DNA from 2 places in the Parashewanella sp. 2304DJ23-3 genome. Region 1 is predicted to be linked to the other one. Evidence: riboswitches for the same ligand, from Rfam matches in the RefSeq annotation. Region 1 holds a riboswitch; the other holds the start of a gene.

The links. A riboswitch is a leader RNA that binds a small molecule or an ion and turns the genes downstream of it on or off. The one in region 1 is predicted to bind cyclic di-GMP.
Region 2: it holds a riboswitch for cyclic di-GMP, as region 1 does, so the genes downstream of both, AC1EU2_RS10210 (hypothetical protein) here and AC1EU2_RS04995 (hypothetical protein) in region 1, are expected to answer to the same signal.

Annotation. Positions count from the first base shown of each region.
Region 1 covers NZ_JBWQOH010000001.1:1,129,126-1,132,546, forward strand. Annotated here, with positions in the region: tRNA gene AC1EU2_RS04990 (tRNA-Leu) at 56-140, shown strand; gene AC1EU2_RS04995 (hypothetical protein) at 282-1,784, opposite strand; cyclic di-GMP riboswitch class I at 1,828-1,911, opposite strand; gene AC1EU2_RS05000 (hypothetical protein) at 1,986-2,198, opposite strand; gene def (peptide deformylase) at 2,218-2,730, opposite strand; gene AC1EU2_RS05010 (DNA cytosine methyltransferase) at 2,957-3,421, shown strand, end outside.
Region 2 covers NZ_JBWQOH010000004.1:59,574-62,994, forward strand. Annotated here, with positions in the region: tRNA gene AC1EU2_RS10190 (tRNA-Met) at 1-69, opposite strand, end outside; tRNA gene AC1EU2_RS10195 (tRNA-Leu) at 152-237, opposite strand; gene secG (preprotein translocase subunit SecG) at 264-617, opposite strand; gene tpiA (triose-phosphate isomerase) at 619-1,401, opposite strand; cyclic di-GMP riboswitch class I at 1,736-1,825, shown strand; gene AC1EU2_RS10210 (hypothetical protein) at 1,902-3,421, shown strand, end outside.

The sequences.
Region 1 (3,421 bases):
GTATAATTCCGTTCCATTGTTGAGGCTTAACCAGCACAACAAACTAATCAAAGATGCCGGAGTGGTGGAATTGGTAGACACGACGGATTCAAAATCCGTTTCCTTCGGGAGTGACGGTTCAAGTCCGTCCTTCGGTACCATTTTTGATTTTCTCTATATGAGAGACAAACCGACTTTAACGTCGGTTTTTTTGTATCTGATAACAACTCTTAAAAGCGATACCTACCTCGACTAACTCAGATATTTTCAGCAAAAGTAGGTATTTTTAAAAGTTTTAACGATTATTCTGACGCAGACGTTTCAATTCTTAGATTATAAAGATCAAAGCCATTACCATTAACAACGTAACCAGAGTAATCTTCAGAAATGAGATTAGACGTGTCCTTCACTTGAATTTTTGAAATTGCACATTGAGCGTAAGCGCCATCAAATGCAAACTCAAAATCTTGATTGGTAATCACCGACTCTTCGTTATCTACAGCGTCCTGACTCTGATTCGCTAATAAATTCCAACCATTTAGTGCTTCGTTTTCACAACGTACTAGTTTAACCTTCACAGAAGCTTGTTCTGCATATTGCTCGAAAGCTCTGTTACCGTATGTTACTTCAGCTAAACGTAGCGTTTTGCCTTCAGCAGGGCATGCCGCTCTAACATTATTTCCACGAAGTTTTAAGTTAACTTTACCCGCCATACCTAATGACAAAAAGCTACTGTCTGCTGCACTAAAAATATTTTCTTTAGTACTGCGGTTTGGATCATTAGAAGTGTTTGCTCCTTGATTCCAAACAACATTGGCTTCATTTAGATTACAGCCCATCATTTCTGGTTCAGTGTCACCCGTTAAACACTTACGTAATTTTTTACTATTTTGTGGATAATATGAACGGCACTCTTCTAAGCGAGGGTTGTCGGCAACTTTTTCAACAACAACACTATCAATCAAAATACCATAGCTGTCAGGATAACCGCTGTCCTTTAACTTGATCGCAGTAAAGAAACGGCTAGCGGTAAACGGAATTTGTTTAACTTTGAAGCCATCTTCTAGTGGTTCACCTTCAACCTCTGTTAGCGGTAACTTATGCTTCTCTGAGTTAATGCGAACGATGAGATCTCTATAAGCTTGTTTCTGGTTTTTAACGCCAAACTTTTCATAGTTGTAATCACGCTTTTGATATTTCACGGTGAGCATGTATTCAGCATTTGGTACCGTTGAAATAAAGGTACGCATTTTTGACGTACCAACAGCAACACCTGCTGGGCAACCTGCAGTTCTATGGCTATCCATTTCTAAAACATTACTGTTTGAATCAACACCGTAAACTCTTGCATTGCCCACTTCCATTTGCGCATCACAAGCATTCATGCGTAGATTGCGCACTAATTGTTTACGATCTTTACGGTTTTTTGTTGCTTTAATCACAGCCCACTGTTCAGGGTACATTTTCGCTAGTGTTTTATTGGTCCATTGAACGTCAAATTGAATTTTACGGTTCCAAGGTTTACCGTTTTCATTATCAGTTGTGAAGAGGGCTTTGATTTCAGGGTTCAACTTGTCAACCCCGTGCTCTTCTAATAAGTCACGGATATCAAGATCATCAATTAAACCCCAGTCACCTCGGTAAGTAGAGCGATCATACTGATCATGATAACGCTCAAAATATTGAGAAGCGATTCTGGCATCATCTTCAGGATTAGCCACTTCAGAAGCCACAGAAGTAGAGCAAAAGCCTGTAAGTAACGTAGCGATAAGCGCACTCATTGGTGCGTTATTTATAAAACTCATTTCACATTCCTTGTTTCGGGAAAAGTTTTAATAAAAATTAAAACTCAGCAGAGCAGCCCACTTATCAATTTGATGGAGTGCTGTCACTTTGCGTCCTTACTTTTCAGTAAGTTTGCCCTTTGAGTCGTTTGTAAGCAGCTGTATTTTATGGTTATAAATAAGATTGTCAATGACAGTTCAATGATATAAATGTGTGAGTTTTTATACAGATTCGTCACGGAAATGTGACAGTAGAATGGGAGTTAATTCCGCAATTAACGTTTGAGAGCGTTCTAGGGCTAATTGGACCCAGCCATCCGTTCCCATCACTTCAAGTGAAGTGGCTTCAACTTTATTTGAAATCAGTGATAAGTAGCCGCTTACTCTAAAAATACCTTGAGGAGTATGAATGCGGCTAATGTGAAACTCTTCCATGATTGATAAATTCGTTAGGCTATTTTTGTTTAGCCATTAACTTAACGTATTTTTTTACCTTTTTCATTGCCATTTGCTGTTTCAATGAAGATAGATAGTCGATAAATAAGTTGCCATGAAGATGGTCTATTTCGTGTTGCATAACGATAGCTAAAAACTCATCACTGCTGACAGTAATTTCCTTCCCATTACGATCTAAAGCTTCAACCGTTACTGAAGTAAAGCGTTCAACTTCCGCATAATAATCAGGTACTGATAAACAACCTTCTTGCCCTTTGGCTTTATCAGAGCCAGCCGTAACCTTAGGGTTAATCAACACTAATGGATCATTGCGTTCATCCGAAATATCGATAACTACAACAGCGTACTCAGAACCAACTTGCGTTGCAGCAAGTCCAATCCCATCATCAGTGGAATACATGGTTTCGAGTAAATCATCAATTAACGTTTGTACCTGCTTCACATCTGTAACAGGCTTTGCAACTTGCTTTAATCGCACATCGGGAGCAGTAAGAATATCAAGAACAGCCATGTATTTAGTAATTACTCATCGTTAAAATAAAGCGTGAGAGTATAATGGTTTCTGTTGCGTACATCATTTTTTTATCGTCATTATTTACTTTAAAAGCATTCAGTAGTAACAAGTAACTCACCTTAGTGAGCCAATGCAATGATAAACTGTCTTGCAATATAAAGCCGAAACTGTTGAACCGTATCACCGTTGGCATAGAGCATCATTAGGAATAATAAAAACTTACATGAGTAACAGTAAAAAATTACTTTCTTTATTTAGTGGTTGTGGCGGCATGGACTTGGGCTTTGAGGGCAACTTCACCGTCCCTAGCGCCTGTATTAATTGGGATATGCACCCAAATGAATGGTATATCCCCCTTGATGAACATCGAGTAAAGCTAAATAAAAACAGCTTCGAAACCGTTTTCGCCAACGATATACTCCCTTATGCTGAAGCCGCATGGAAAACCTTTTTTAAAAGCCAAGGTAAAGATGTTGAGCGCATTTTTCACACCACCAGCATTGTCGAATTAGTTAAACGTCATCAAGCGGGTGAACAAGTCTTCCCTGAGAATGTTGACGTCGTCACCGGTGGCTTCCCATGCCAAGATTTCAGCGTGGCAGGAAAGCGAGGTGGATTTCAGTCTCACAAAAACCATAACAATAAAATTGACGGTGAAGTCTCCAGTGAGGAGTCTCGCGGCAGTTTA
Region 2 (3,421 bases), on a different contig from region 1:
GGGGCCGGATTTGAACCGACGACCTTCGGGTTATGAGCCCGACGAGCTACCAAACTGCTCCACCCCGCGTCAACTGCTGCAAGTATATTGATTATCACCTTTACTTGCAATAACTAAGCCTACTTATTTCGTAGAAAACTTAGCTAAACTTTGGTGCCGAGAGCGGGACTTGAACCCGCACGGCCATAGGCCACCACCCCCTCAAGATGGCGTGTCTACCAATTCCACCACCTCGGCATTAAAGCTTTTCGATAAATCCTAGATTAGTCAGGAATTTTATCTTCTGTAGATTCTTTTTTCGCTGGTGCAGTTTTTGCTGCATCTGCTGGTTGCTGCTCAGTAGCAGCTGGAGTACCTAAATTTTCCCATGCTTTATCATCTGAAGCGTGGTTAGCACTCATGCGACCTATCATCAAACTTACGATGAAGAAAAGAATCGCTAAAATTGCTGTTGCTCTCGTTAATGCATTACCAGCACCACTTGAACCAAATAGAGTTCCCGACGCGCCTGCACCGAAAGAAGCTCCCATGTCAGCGCCTTTACCTTGCTGGATTAAAATTAAACCAATTAGGCCAATCGCTACTAACAAATAAACTACTATTAACACTTCGTACATGTTATGCACTCATCGCTATGCTACATAAACTCAAAAATTCGGTAGAGTTCAAGCTTGCCCCGCCAATCAACCCACCATCAACATCTGGTTGAGCGAACAAATCTGCGGCATTACTAGGGGTAACACTACCACCGTATAAAATTCTTACGTTTTCACCAATAAATGGTGAAACTTCTGATAAACGCTTACGAATAAAAGCATGCACTTCTTGAGCTTGCTCTGGTGTAGCACTTTTACCAGTTCCTACAGCCCATAAAGGTTCGTAGGCAATAATTGCATTATCGAAAGCCATAGTACCATTTTTTTCGATAACTATATCTAATTCTTCAGCAATCACTTCAAAGGTGCGACGTGCTTCTCGTGCTGGACCTGATTCACCGACACACAAAATTGGCGTTAAACCATTTTGCTGTGCTGCAGCGAATTTCTCAGCGACAATATCACTCGTTTCGCCATACATACGACGTCTTTCTGAATGACCAACAATAACATAATTACAACCAGCATCTTTCAGCATTTTAGCTGAAACTTCACCAGTATATGCACCAAAGTCATGCTGACTGACGTTTTGTGCGCCCATACGTACTAAAGAACCGTTCAATGCATCTTTATTAGCTTCCAGCTGCTGCCTTACACTTTCAAGATAAATTGTTGGCGGACAAAGAACCACTTCTGCGGAATCGTTTTGTAGCTTTGCGGCAAACTTCTTAAATAGTTCAATAGCTAAAGCAGAAGAACCATTCATTTTCCAGTTGCCAGCAATCATAGGACGTCTGAGTGCCATTGCTGTCTCCTTTAAAGCGGGCTGAATAATAACGAACCCATGTAAAAGTTACAATAGTTCTAGTGTTAATTTTTATAAAGCGATGTTTTCTCGGCTGCTTTTTAGTCAATCCACTGACATTAGCTGCATTTCGACAGCAGATTGACTGATCTTTTGCGATTTTCTATCAGTTTCGGTTACCTAAATGCAAACCAAGGCTTGAAACTCTTTTTTATAGATTAATTTTAACAATGTTATTTGCTTATAACTAAATAGTTTAAAAAACTTATTAAGATGTTCTCAAAGTTGTCGCCTTGTAACAACTCATCAGTAGCAGCAGTAGATGAACAATTTAGGTGAATAAAGGCAAACCTCTCGAAAGTTAGGGACGCAAAGCCTCCGGTCTAAGGTCTGAAGATAGGACTAGGATAGCGGGGTTGCTGGAGCAGCTAAGCTGCACATCCATGTTTTATCCAGTTCAGATCACCTGTTTATTTGTTTTGAATAAAAAGGTTTGCATTATGCGTAGTTTATCCAAGTTAAGTGCGGGAATACTGTTTTCTCTCACAGCCAATACTGTATTGGCCGATGTCCAAGTCGATATTGATTCATCAACGCCATCAACAGGTTACCCTTTTCAAACTTTTAATGTGAATATCACATCAACTGAATCTCTAGAAACCGTTGAAGTCACAAATTGGCCAGAAGAGTGGTGCCAGTTACCTTTTTTTACTCTTTCACCAGTTTCAGTTTCAGGAAACCAGTATCAAACTTCAGTCAACTATAATTTTAAACATCATCGTAGCTATAACGGTGATAAAGTCTGTGTTTACATAAAAGATACAACTGGTAAAGAGTATACCTATTCAAGTTCTGAGCAAATAAGCTTAGTGACTGCAAAAATTGACATATCTACAGTTGAAAATAATCAACTTGAACATACCCTTTCAACGACTGACTACTATGGTCAAGATAGAAACGCTGTTGATTTTATTTATCGTCAGCAACATTCAGGTGAAACCTTATTGTTTGATCTGAGTGGACAAACTAATCCTGGGCTCGATATCGCTTTAACCGATTTTCAAGGTAATATCATTCAACTAGCAGAAACAACAGATGCTGGTGAATGGCAAATAAAGCAATTTCCGTTGCCATTGCCTGAAACCTCCGTAAACTCTCACAAATCCTATAAGCTTGCAGCTTTCCTTAAGTCTGATCACAATGTCAAAATAGGTGATGAACAACTGTCTTTTAAAGGCCAGAAGGTCGCCTTTGAAATTTTTAAAACGCCTGCTGTGCCTTTAGATGAAAACAACTATGCTTCGGGCGAACTGAGCTGGGATCTACAAACACCATTGAATATCGTTGAAACACGATTATTAATGTTAGAGGATCCGGAGCAATGCTCTGTAGCAACCCCAAATGCAAGTGTAATTCAACCGATGCCTTCTGGTACTCATTTCAATTTTATAAATCAGATTCATCTGCATAACTACTTTGCGTGTATGCAGGTTGAAGATGTTGATGGTAGAACTTTTAACCAACCAATTGGGTGGATACAGAAAGCCCGAGCTCCACAAATTCACATATCAGACTCAGTCAGCTCAGAAGAAGTTATTAGTGAAACCATTCAAGGGTATGTTACTGATGCGGAATCGGTTTATATCAACTACATTTCTGATCAAGGTACATCGAGTAGAGACCACGTTTTAAGAACTTGTGAGGATTACATTAGAGGTACCCCATTAAATGACTCTGAAGTCAATTTTGAAATTTCAGATGCAACACTAAATGATCATTATTTGTGTGTTGTTGCTGATAATGGCGTTGGTGGTATTTCACACTATTTGAGCGATCACAAAGTTAATCTAACCAATGGAATGGACATCACCGCGAATTTACAAAACAGAGAACCTTCAACTCCTTTTCCAACGGTGCTTGATATACCAGAAAAATTACAAAGGTCAACAATTGCAACACCAGGGTGTCGTGGCGTGCTTTTGAGCGCTGATTTAATAATGAGTGCAGGTCATTGCGAAGC